Teredinibacter purpureus: one gene and its partner. The protein of the gene in region 1 interacts with the protein of each later gene in a pairwise test. Links are inferred from orthologs where the notes say so. Each region holds a gene or a part of one and is shown on either strand. Other genes may lie near its edges.

The links. The genes of interacting proteins can lie anywhere in the genome.
Region 2: the proteins of eno (region 1) and rpe interact in binary tests that used the Escherichia coli proteins (3 or more experiments, as listed by UniProt). The link is inferred for Teredinibacter purpureus from one-to-one orthologs.

What each region holds. Positions count from the first base shown.
Region 1 is NZ_CP060092.1:2,502,788-2,510,542, forward strand. What follows is about bases 1-2,836. They hold eno (phosphopyruvate hydratase), read left to right. Parts: upstream 1-691; coding sequence 692-1,981; downstream 1,982-2,836. Other genes in these bases: kdsA (3-deoxy-8-phosphooctulonate synthase), read left to right, coding at 1-654; H5647_RS10720 (PBPRA1643 family SWIM/SEC-C metal-binding motif protein), read left to right, coding at 2,241-2,582; H5647_RS10725 (hypothetical protein), read right to left, coding at 2,754-2,836. Also shown: more of H5647_RS10725, read right to left, coding at 2,837-3,233; H5647_RS10730 (hypothetical protein), read right to left, coding at 3,340-4,041; H5647_RS10735 (helix-turn-helix domain-containing protein), read right to left, coding at 4,452-5,936; H5647_RS10740 (ATP-binding protein), read left to right, coding at 7,024-7,755. UniProt on the Escherichia coli protein: Catalyzes the reversible conversion of 2-phosphoglycerate (2-PG) into phosphoenolpyruvate (PEP). It is essential for the degradation of carbohydrates via glycolysis.
Region 2 is NZ_CP060092.1:2,160,363-2,164,982, reverse strand. What follows is about bases 1,777-4,620. They hold rpe (ribulose-phosphate 3-epimerase), read right to left. Parts: upstream 3,637-4,620; coding sequence 2,917-3,636; downstream 1,777-2,916. Other genes in these bases: H5647_RS09380 (DUF3530 family protein), read left to right, coding at 3,683-4,620; trpE (anthranilate synthase component I), read right to left, coding at 1,777-2,783. In the rest of the region: prsR (PEP-CTERM-box response regulator transcription factor), read left to right, coding at 1-274; H5647_RS09395 (CpsD/CapB family tyrosine-protein kinase), read right to left, coding at 338-1,072; more of trpE, read right to left, coding at 1,302-1,776. UniProt on the Escherichia coli protein: Catalyzes the reversible epimerization of D-ribulose 5-phosphate to D-xylulose 5-phosphate.

The DNA of each region.
Region 1 (7,755 bases):
AGCTCTTATCGAGGGCCAGGGATTGATAAAGGCCTCGAAATTTTTCGAGCCATCAAGGAAGAGTTCGGCGTACCGATTATTACAGATGTGCATGAACCACATCAGGCGGCAATGGTTGCCGAGGTTGCAGATGTTATTCAGTTGCCGGCTTTTCTTGCTCGGCAAACGGATTTGGTCGAAGCAATGGCTAAAACGAAAGCGGTTATTAATGTAAAAAAACCGCAGTTCCTAAGCCCAGGGCAAATGAAAAATATTGTTGAAAAATTTGCAGAGGGTGGCAATGAAAACCTCATCCTATGTGAACGTGGAGCCTGCATGGGCTACGACAACTTAGTTGTCGATATGCTGGGTTTTCGCACTATGAAAGAAGTGAGTAATGGCTTACCCGTTATTTTTGATGTAACGCATTCCCTACAGTGTCGCGACCCCTTGGGCGCAGCGTCTGGCGGTCGTCGACATCAAACGGCGGAGTTAGCGAGATCCGGTATGGCCGTTGGGCTAGCGGGTTTGTTTATCGAAGCTCACCCGAACCCTGCAGAAGCTTTATGCGATGGTCCCAGCGCGCTTCCGTTGGAAAAACTGGAACCATTTTTGGCGCAAATGAAAGCGGTGGATAATTTAATTAAAGTTTTACCACCATTAGATATTCAATAGTTATTAACGTTAGTGTAAACAAAGAGAGACAGTCACTATGAGCAAGATTGTAGACGTAGTTGGTTTTGAGGTAATGGACTCCCGCGGTAACCCAACCGTTATGGCGGAAGTGGTATTAGAAAGCGGTGTCGTTGGAAGTGCATGTGCACCGTCTGGAGCCTCTACAGGTTCCCGTGAAGCCTTAGAGCTGCGTGATGGCGATAAAAGTCGTTACTTAGGTAAAGGCGTATTAAAAGCTGTTGCCAACATTAACGATACTATTAAACCTTTGTTAATAGGCAAAGACGCTGGCGCGCAACGTGAACTCGATAGCATTATGATCGATGCCGACGGCACTGAAAACAAAGGTAACTTCGGTGCGAACGCCATTTTGGCTGTTTCGTTAGCGGCTGCTAAAGCAACTGCCATCGACAAAGGTATTCCATTGTATGCCCATATTGCCGACCTAAACGGTACTTCTGGCCAATATTCAATGCCCGTACCCATGATGAACATCATTAATGGTGGAGAGCACGCGGATAACAATGTAGATATTCAAGAGTTTATGGTTCAGCCTGTTGGCGCACCTAGTTTTACCGAAGCATTGCGTATGGGCGCTGAAATATTCCATAGCCTGAAAAAAGTATTATCGGGCCGAGGTTTGAATACTGCCGTTGGTGACGAAGGTGGATTTGCTCCTAACTTGCCGTCCAACGAAGCGGCTTTAGAGGCTATTGCTGAAGCGGTTGCTAATGCTGGCTACAAGCTGGGTGAAGACGTAACTTTAGCGCTGGATTGTGCTTCTTCAGAATTCTATAAAGACGGCGTATACGACATGGCCGGTGAAGGTAAGACGTTTTCCGGTGAAGAGTATGCGGATTACCTAGCAGAGCTTTCGGCTAAGTTCCCCATTTTGTCTATTGAAGATGGCATGGACGAAAGTGATTGGGCGAGCTGGGAGATTCTTACCAAGAAAATTGGTGATAAGGTTCAGTTGGTAGGCGACGATTTGTTTGTGACCAACACTAAAATCTTGAAGCGTGGTATCGATGAAGGTATCGGTAATTCTATTTTGATTAAATTCAACCAGATTGGCTCTTTGACAGAAACGCTAGACGCCATCAAAATGGCTCAGGATGCAGGCTTTACCGCTGTAATCTCACACCGTTCTGGCGAAACCGAAGATACCACTATTGCCGATTTGGCTGTAGCCACTGCGGCGGGTCAGATTAAAACAGGTTCTTTGTCTCGTTCAGACCGTATAGCCAAATATAACCGTCTGCTTCGCATTGAAGCCGAATTGGGCGAAAAAGCGGTATACCGTGGCCGTGCAGAATTTAAAAACTAAGCGTTTGAGTGTAGAAATTTAATATAAGGCCGGCTATTGCCGGCTTTTTTTGTGTGCGGCTGAAACTCTTACTTTGTAGCGCATAACGGAACGAGTTGCAGGCCAATGAGTTGTCGATAAGCTGTATGCTTGAAGCTTCTACTTTACTTTTGTACGGATAAGCAATGAGCCGGCTGTAGTGTTAAACTGAGTCGGTTGGGCGGTAACCATTATATTGAGGGTTGCGTATTCTATTTTTTAATACTGTTTGAGTTATGACATGTCAGATAAATTTTTTTTCAAGGGTCGCCAAGCTATACGTGAAAATCACGTTAAATTTGGCTATGAAACAAACGCTATAAGCAAATCCGGGAGTAAAAAGTATCCTTTGACGTTAGTTGTTACCAGTGAAAAACGCAGGCAAGAAGTAGAAGCGTTGGTAGCGAAGGCTCACTTATATGCAGATATTAGCGTAGATAGCCGCGAGGGTGCCGTTGAATCTATTAGTGAACTCACTCTACACCTTAATAAAAGTGAAACAGTGACGCTCGATAAGGTGCCTGGGCGTAACGACCCCTGTAGTTGCGGTAGCGAAAAAAAGTATAAGAAATGTTGCGGCTAGCAGTTTGTAATTTTCTCGAAGACTAAGGCGTTTAATACAGTTATACCCGTATAAAAAAGCCGGCGACCCATCATGGGTCGCCGGCTTTGTTTTCCCTATCTACGTTCGGCCGAAAACAAAATAATTAAAGCTGTTGTGATAGGCTCAGCGTTTTTATACCGTGCTTTTCGTTTATAACATGCTTTCTTCATTACACACGACTTTTAACAGATCGCTCTGGTCTGTTTTGAAGGTGTTGTACCCACAGCCATCGCCACACAGAGCATAAATACTGTCTTCTTCCGCAGCCAATTCCCACGTTGTTCGGTTGCCATACAGTTCGCCTGGCGCTGTACAGAAGATGATGACATTACCGGGGATCTTAATGCTTGGCGAAGAACAGCTGCCGGTATTCGTAAAGGGTGAATATACGGAGAGCATATTACACGCAGGGCCGCTGCCATAATTTCGTTGTCGAGCAAACGCGACAGCTCGCTCGGTAGAGGGGCTGGGAAGGTCACATTCCATTCGGTCGTAAATGGTAGTGCCTTCGTTGACGATGGCAAAGGTAATTAATTCGCAATTCTGTGCTGGTTCCAGCGCACTTGCGTGGGCGCCCCAAAGGCAGGCGATACTCACACTCATGATGGTGGTTAATTTTTTAATCTGCATAGTAATGTCCTCAAAAGTTAATGATGTGCGACTCAACGCGTTCCATGTGTTGTGCACGTGCAGAACAATCTGCCATGAATGTGCTCTACGGCCTGTAAAGCATTACTTATTGCATAAAACCAAAAGTTTCACCTTGTCGAGAAACGAAGACAATTGTTTCGTTGCTATCTTGTTGAGGGTTTGCGAAGAGTGTTTGTGCTTGCCCGTTGGCAGGTAATGCGTTTGAAAGGCTGGCTGTAAAGGTGTTGCTGTGTTCAGTGTTTAAAGTGGCGACTGATAGCCGGCATTGAGTCGCTTTACATTGCACGTCGATTAACGAAAAGTCGGCCAGTGCTGGGCTTTCAAAGAAAAGATCCAAAAACACGTCCTCTTGTTCCGTTGCCCAGCTTGGATCTGGCTGTTCTTCTAAAAAATATGATTCCATTTTCTCTGAAAGATTAAAATTCTTATCGCCAACGATATGGGTGTTAATCCATGTGTTAAGTTGTGATGTAGTGTTGTCTACTGTGGGGGATGCAACGGTCTGAGACGCTTCCGCGGCGCGCTGTGATGCGGTGACTTGTGCTGCAGCGCTGTTTGTATCGGGGGAGCGGCTAAGTGTTGGGTTAGGCCGTAATAGTGAACTGTGTTGACCGTGCATTAAATGCTTCGGTAGTGAACCACTTTCATTTTGAATGGTGTCTTGAGTCGGAATGGATACATTGCACGTAGAGGTGTTGTTCTCAACGAAGTGACGTCCGGACCAATGCCCCATTCCAAAGAGCATCATCAATGACGGCACTGCTATGGCGATCGAACGTTTTTTCATACAGGCACCCTTTATTGATATCCAATGGCTTTATGTTGTTTTCTTCGTAATGCCGTTCTACGGTAATTTTTTAAACGGTATGTGTGCTTAGAAACACTAATTATTAGGTTTGTGCGGGCGGTAGTCCTGAAGAACATCTAAAGTTTTGGTTAAAAATAAAATTAACCTTTATTAAATGGCTAAATTAGTGCTAATGAACAATTGTTGATGTTATTTGTTTGTTTAAATTTCCATCTTAATAGTGAGGCGATAAATTACGAGGTCGAGATAAGGTGTGACGCTAGAGGAAAACATTGAGTTGTTGAAGAAGGTTGATCAGCAGGCGAACGGAAAAGGTATTGTAGTGATTTTAAAGTTGCGGATTTTTACGTTTTTTATTAGATAATGTATTAACTAATTTTTTCCTTACGTTATATTTCGGGGAAATTACTAATACCTAAACGTGTTGTCAGGGCAACAAAACGAGGTAATGTGCGCATGCCTGAAAATTTTGGTTCAACCTTTATCCATAAAAGTTTGAACGGTTCGTGTTTTTCAATGGCTTCAAGTAGATCCAGTGATTGCTCATGCTCTCCGGCGGCGGCGTGATAGCGAGCGGTGGAAAATGGTGGCGTACCTTGCCCAATATCGGCCAACTCTTTTTTGATATTAGCTAACCAGTGGTTGAGTTGTTTAAGGCCTCCATCGTTAAAGGCTTTGTTCGCGGAGGCGATATCCTCTTCTGAATAGCCAACTCTTTTAAATGACTGTAAATAAAATTCGAAGGCCTTTTTTTCTATGCCTTGTATTTCGTATAGTTTCATTCCTGATCGGTGATAATTGATAGAGTCTGGGTCTAGTGTAAATAGTTTTGCTAGGCTACGGCTTGCATTTTCGTAGTCTCCACCGATTGAAAATATCCATACATGAGAGGGCGATGCGTAATGCGCTGGTTTAAGGGACATGCCAATTTTGTTGTGGTGCAGAGCCCTATCAAAATTTCCCATGGCTAATAAACAGGTCGCGTAAGCGATATGGGCTTCCGCGAATTGCGGAGCTGCCGATATGGCGCGAATATAATAGTTTTTCGCAAGCAATAGATTGTGATGGATAAACATGCTCACTGACGCGAGCTGGTTTAACGACTGGTGATTTTTAGGGTTAAGGTAAATGGAGTGTAAAAATGCTTTCTCAGCTTCTGCGGCGTAAGTTTTTTTATGGGCAGGTGGTGAATAGAAATATTTGAATAGATACCCTTGCCCAAGGTAATAGTGGATCTCTGATGTGTTTGGATTACTGGTATCCAAGGAATTTAGTAATACAATCGCTTCGTCCAGTGTCTCTAGGGTGCGGTTGTTATCGGTAATGAGGTAGACGGATTTTAGGAAAAATTCGTCGGTTCGATAGTCTTGCATACCAAAACCGTTTTCGTCTTCGATATTTTTATCGGTTATTACGACATAGGCTACACTCGCGAGTAACACGGTTAGGAGGAGTGCAATCCCATAGCGGTAGAGTGTGAGGTTAGCTTTAGGTGGAGCTTTAATTATGTTGTCATTGGCCGCGCCAAAATTATGTTGAACAGGAACTAAAAGCCGATAACCGTAACCACTAATCGTTTCAATAAATGAAGGTGATTGGGGAGAGCAGCTAAATATTTTTCGTAAGTTACTGATAGCCACGGATAAAGTGTCGTCGGTTGGGTGTTTGCCTGCCCAAGCGGCTTCAAGAATAATGTCTTTCTTAACAGGCTCTCCATCATGCTCCGCGAGGACTAGAAGCACTTTTAATAAGCGCTTCTCTAAACGTTTTGATGTTCCTTCTTTGGCCGCAGAAGAGTGAATGGGGTCTATTAACCAGTCGCCAATTTTTATCGTTTCATTTGTATTCATAGGTGCTGAATGATTAGTACGCATAGATGTAGACGCTCAAGCTTACCACTTGGCTGTAGTCTTTGTATGGGTGCAAATCACTTATTGGCGGCATATACAGTATTCGGGCGGTAGTCCTGAAGAGCCTATGGCACATGTATCGTCATGTTTTTTTTGCGTCTATTTAATAGGGTTTAATCGGTAAAGTCTTTTCCAAAAAGTTATCGAGCAGGACGTTCTATACGGTTTTGGTAAAACAGTGATTATGTTCGCCCGCGATCTGAAAAATTTCTTATCCTGTAGGCTATGTTAATTGATCTAATTTTCTCAAGGCCAGCGATTTATTTGAGCGAATGAGGCTAGTCTATCCATACCTTTAAAGCAGAAGGGTTTTTGTCTTGCGTAGGCTGACCGTTGGGAGCGATGGATGTCGCACTTCTAACTTGATATTGAGGTATTTATAAAAAATATTACTTAAGTTTACCGGGGGTTGTCTTATGCCGCGTTGCGGTATCCAGCGTTCGGTCGAAAAGTGGCAGTGGCAGATTGAATTGAGGCAGAGGTTTTGCGTCGTGGGCTTTTACGGCGAGAGGTATTGCTTAGTGAACTCTGCTTATTAAGGTAGAGTACTGGCGCTGCCATTTTTATAAATACTGAGCGGCTCATTTCAATAGGAGGTATCTACCTGCGGGGTTATCTACGTTTTAACGAACCAAGTCTTAAGTTGTAACGAGTAGAGAAAGTAGGCATTCAATCAGATTTCCCGTGTGATAAAACTCACACAGGTTAAGTTCGCGCGCCCTTGTGAGGGGTTCTATGCGTTGCGTTAGTGTTTATTGATGTCGTTGCTTCGTTATTCGGAAAATGTACAAAGTGTTTGATTAAATCTTACGTGATTTGTGTGATTACACTAATAAAGTTAGTACTATGGATTTACTTCGTTAGTCCTTTTTTTTGTGTCGAGTAATCTAATTGCTTACGGGTATCATTCTATTTTATAGTCTTCCCTCGTGTAATTTTTAGTACAAAAGGCTAGCTTTTTTTTGTAGTACAAATGGGCTTGTTTATACATTGAACTACATGGTTAAATGCGGTTCTCAATTTTCTAGTTGATGGTATTACTGGGGTTCTTGTGGCTGTACGTCGTTGTTATGTAACTGTTCTTTTTGTCGATCTTTGTGCTTCCACAAAGCTGGGGGATGTATTAGACCCTGAATTATATGCTGATCTGCTAAGGCAGGTTCGCGAACTCGTTGAAGCGACAGTTATTGATTGCAGCGGTGTTGTTAATCAATTCTATGGTGATGGTGTATTGGCTATTTTTGGATTGCCAGAGCCGTTGGAAGATGATGTCACCCGTGCAATTAATGCGGCCCTAGCATTGCACGAACTGGTCGAAAAAATATCAGTTCCTCGCGTTAAGGGTATGCCCGAAAAATTGCAGTTTCACACAGGGTTAGACTCCGGTCTTGTCGTCGTTGAAGAAGGCGATTTTATTCAAGGGCGTTATAAAATAATTGGCGATAGTTTGAATACCGCGGCTCGCTTATCCGATGTGGCTGCGCCTGGCGAAATAATTGTATCTGAAAAAACAATTTCAGGTGTTCTTCCTTATTTTTCTACTCAGCGTATACAACCTCTTTTTCTAAAAGGTAAATCTGAAGCACTACAGGCTCACCGGATTTATTCTCAATCTAATGTTAGTTGCCGTTTCGAAGCCAGTGAAGTAAGGGGGTTTACCCATTTTATTGGTCGCGGCCGTGAACTGGCGGAATTAAGTCGTTTGTTTGCTGAAGTGGAAGCTAGCCACGGGAGAAGTGTTTGTATTGTTGGTGAGGCGGGCGTAGGAAAATCTCGTTTAGTT
Region 2 (4,620 bases), 340 kb from region 1 along the record:
GGGGAATATTCGCGAGATGGAAAACCGCGTTAAACGTGCCGTTGTAATGAGCGAAGACAAGCAAATTTCCTCTGAGGATCTTGGTTTAGTCTCTGATGAAAGCTTGAATTTAAACTTGAGACAAGTACGCTATAACGCAGAACGAGCAGCGATATTGCGCGCGCTTACAATGTCTGATCACAATATTTCTGCCACAGCAAAACTACTTGGCATTACACGCCCAACACTCTACGACCTAATGAAAAAGTATAACGTTCAAGTCAATATGGGTTAAAACCCTACAAAAAAGCCGGCATGAATGCCGGCTTTTTACTGAAGAGGTTCTCAATAAAACATACTACATTGAATTAAACACGATACCCGCCAAGCGATTTTCACCAATGGCTTCTGCTGCTGCCATAACCTGTCCATTACTGACCTTACCGTAGGGCACCACTAACACAACGAAGTCGCATAGCGCCGCCATAATACGAGCCTCTGCCGAGTACTCACTTACAGAGGGCGCATCCATTAAAATATAGCGGTCAGAATAGCGCTCTTTTAATTCTTTTAAGAAGGCCTGCATACGCTCCGACGATAATCGCTCTGTCGCACCTTCAGTATTCCCACCCACAGGAATGACGCGTACGCGAGGAATACCCGACGCATAGACAATAGATTCTATACCTAATGCGCTATTATCGAGGTAATCGGTTAGGCCCGATTCCGCATCGGTTACCACCAGTTCGTCCATAGAGGGCGCATAGAAGTTTGCATCAACAACTAAGGACGTTCGCGTCTTATCGAGGGCTATTGCCGCAGCAAGATTTTTCACGGCGTAAGAACAACCACCCCCAGGTACAACCGAGGTAAACATACAAATAAAGTTCTTACCCTGAGCTTTACTGTATACACGTGTCCGCAAGTCTCTAAAGACCTTAAGCATCTGAGTGTTTGAAGCACCCTGATACAAGATTTTTAACTTTTCAAGTTCCGTTTTACTGAAACGATGAATTTCAGACATTTCACCAATGCGCCCACCGCCGTTAGCTTGTTCGTCCAACGCCCCATCACTCCCAGAAACATTACTCAAATTTGCTGCCTTAGACTCCAAAACAACGCCTCTCTTTTATTCTGTGTTGAACTTTTTTCAAGCGAACACTCGCACGTTTACGGCATCGATTTAACTGTAATCCACAGCCATGGTACATCAACCGCCGTAGTGAGGCGCTAATATACCCCAAACCAACGCGAGCTGTTAGAACTAGAACCATATTAGCTGAACGAACCCTACCGCCACTGCAATACAATGCGATAACACGTTAGCCTTCAACCCAGTCGACGGCGGTAAAGATTGCACGGGCTTTATTCATAGTCTCTTTCCATTCCAGCTCAGGAACAGAGTCAGCCACCACACCAGCACCGGCTTGCACATAAATTTTTGAATCTTTAATCACCGCTGTACGAATAGCAATTGCAGTATCCATATTGCCATTCCACGAAAGGTAACCGACTGCCCCCCCGTATATACCGCGCTTAACGGGTTCAAACTCATCAATAATTTCCATTGCTCGAATCTTCGGTGCACCCGATAAAGTACCCGCGGGCAATGAAGCTCGCAAGACATCGATGGCATCCAATCCCGATTTTAGATCACCCGTTACATTTGACGTGATATGCATAACATGAGAAAACCGTTCGACCATCATCTTTTCGGTCAGTTTTACACTGCCAATTTCCGCAACACGGCCGACATCATTGCGCCCCAAATCTATCAGCATAAGGTGTTCAGCAATTTCTTTAGGGTCGTTGATTAAGTCTTGCTCTAGCGCTAAATCTTCTGCTTCGGTGTACCCGCGTCGACGCGTACCAGCGATGGGGCGAACGGTCATTTCGCCGTCTTGTAGACGAGCAAGGATCTCAGGGCTGGACCCTACAACATGGTGATCGCCCATATTTAAAAAATACATATAGGGCGACGGATTTAAGCAACGCAATGCCCGATACAAATTAATAGGCGGCGCTTCATACGTTTGCGTAAGGCGCTGAGACAGTACCACCTGCATAGTGTCGCCCGCCAATATGTAGTCTTTAACCCGCCCTACATCGGCAAGAAAGGTGTCACGCCCGTAGCTTGAGCTGAAATTTTTCTCGCTCAGGGTTTCGCCCTTTTTAGTGCGAGGACGCGGCATTGCCGGCAATCCCTGTATACCTTGCCCCAGCTTTGTTTCCAATTCGTCAAGACGTGCTTGAGCAACATCATAGGCGTTAGCCGTTGTGGGATCGATATGCACAATAAGGTGTAATGTACCTTGTAAATTATCGAACACCAGCACTTCATCCGAGACTGTCAGCAAAATATCAGGTGTCCCTATTTCATCGACAGGGGCGGAATCAGCAAGTTTTGGTTCGACGTAACGAACACAATCATAAGCAAAATAACCCACTAAGCCGCCGCTAAAATTCGGTAACCCTTCCAACCCCGGCACTCGATGTTCGGCCTGATAAGCCTTAACAAAGGCTAGTGGGTCGGCACAGGTATGCTCACGCTTGAGTTCGCCATCGCGAATAATACGTACAAGAGAACCTCGTGCTTCTAATCGCTCTCGAGCAGGAAGCCCAATAATAGAGTAACGCCCCCACTTTTCGCCCCCCTGCACGGATTCAAATAAGTACGAATAGGGGCCGTCAGCCAATTTCAAATAACTTGAAAGTGGTGTTTCAGTATCGGCAAGTACTTCTCGAGTAACGGGGATTCGGTTGTAGCCTTCAGCGGCCAAGGTAATAAACTGTTCAGGTGTCATAAGATCTCATCTTTAAAATTCTAATGTTAGGTGCGAAAACAAACTAATGGCGACGCCATCGCCAGCGCTCGCAGATTAGAATTCCAGGATTAAAATGACGTTTTAACATGGGAATATTCAATTTAAGTCGTTTTTATAGATGTGCCAGCTTATCACGCATCGCCGTTACAGCCTGGTGATAGTCACTCGCGCCAAAAATAGCAGAACCCGCTACAAACGTGTCGGCACCAGCTGCCGCTACTTCACTAATGTTATCCAGATTGACACCGCCATCCACTTCTAGCAACGTCGATAATTGTTTCTCGTCGAGCAGGTGTCGTGCCGCCCGAATTTTATCTAAAACATACGGTAAAAACGTTTGACCACCGAAACCAGGGTTTACTGACATAAGCAACAATAGGTCTAACTGTTCGATTACAGGCTCAACTAATGCCAAACGAGTGCCAGGATTTAACGCTAAACCGGGCTTACACCCTTTATCGCGTATTAGCTGTAAAGATCGGTCTAAATGCCGAGTGGCCTCAGGGTGAAACGATATATAGGTTGCGCCTGCATCGGCGAATTTAACAATGAGGTCGTCCACAGGTTCAACCATTAAATGCACATCGATTGGAGCTGTTACACCGTACTTACGTAAAGCCTCACATATCATAGGCCCAAAACTTAAATTGGGGACATAATGATTATCCATCACATCGAAATGCACTATATCGGCGCCAGCGGCAAGTACAGCGTCAACCTCCTCCCCTAGACGAGCAAAATCTGCTGCCAAAATAGAGGGTGCTATGCTGAATGTATTACGGGTTGAAACATCCGTCTTGTTACTCGTTCTCTCACCAGCCGTTGCACTCATGATTTTCCTCGTTTGCATCGCATCAAAGCAGAGCATTGTACTGAATATGCCTAAAGCCCTAAACCGCTTTTTTACATTACGATACGCAAGACGCTACGCTAAGAGGCATATCGCCGCGACAGCACTGCATACGTTAATTTTTTATACCCTCGTTTTCCCCCTTATTACGCATGCACAGGAAGAAAGCACCGATGAGGAGCCGCCGCAAGACTCCGGCAACGCCGCAACCACAGAACCCACGGCACCGCCCATAGAAATACCCAATATTGCCGCCAAGCAACAACAGCTGCTCACTGAAGCACTACAAGATCAAAATCTAATTACGTTAACCGCAGAAGACGAGGATTTTTCCGCAATTTGGCAAACCGATACCAGCGGCACGCCTATAGGTGCGGCTCTTATTTTTCATGGTGAAGGTGAACACGCCAATTGGCCGTTGTCTGTTTCGGTGTTACGTGAGCAACTGACACGCTTTGGCTGGGCAACACTTTCTATCACACTGCCTAACCCTACCCTTCCTAGGCCACCTGACCGCCCCGCAGAAATATTGCCACCAGAAAAAGCCGACCCCAGCACATTAGACACTGAACAGCCTGACACGGCAGAAGGGCTGCCCGCCGAAAACGACGCTATCGCTTCGAATGAAACCAACCTTCCACCAGCCTCCACCGAAAACACCCTTGAGCCGCCAGCGCCGATAGCAAAGGATGTAGAGGCGATTGTTCAAGCACGCATAGAAACCGCCATGGCGTTTTTAAACAGTAACGGCCAGTACAATATTATTTATGTGGGATATGGTATTGGGGCCAGTCGAGCCGCTCGATACATTGACGCTATCGACCCCGCCATGTCGAATGGGGTGCTCGATCAAAAACTCAAACAAGCGAGAACCAGAGCGTTAATAAACCGCCCTATCCGAGCGCTTATTTTAATCAATGCACGTAACCGTATTCCATACTCCCCTCTTACCGACGACAAGTTCAT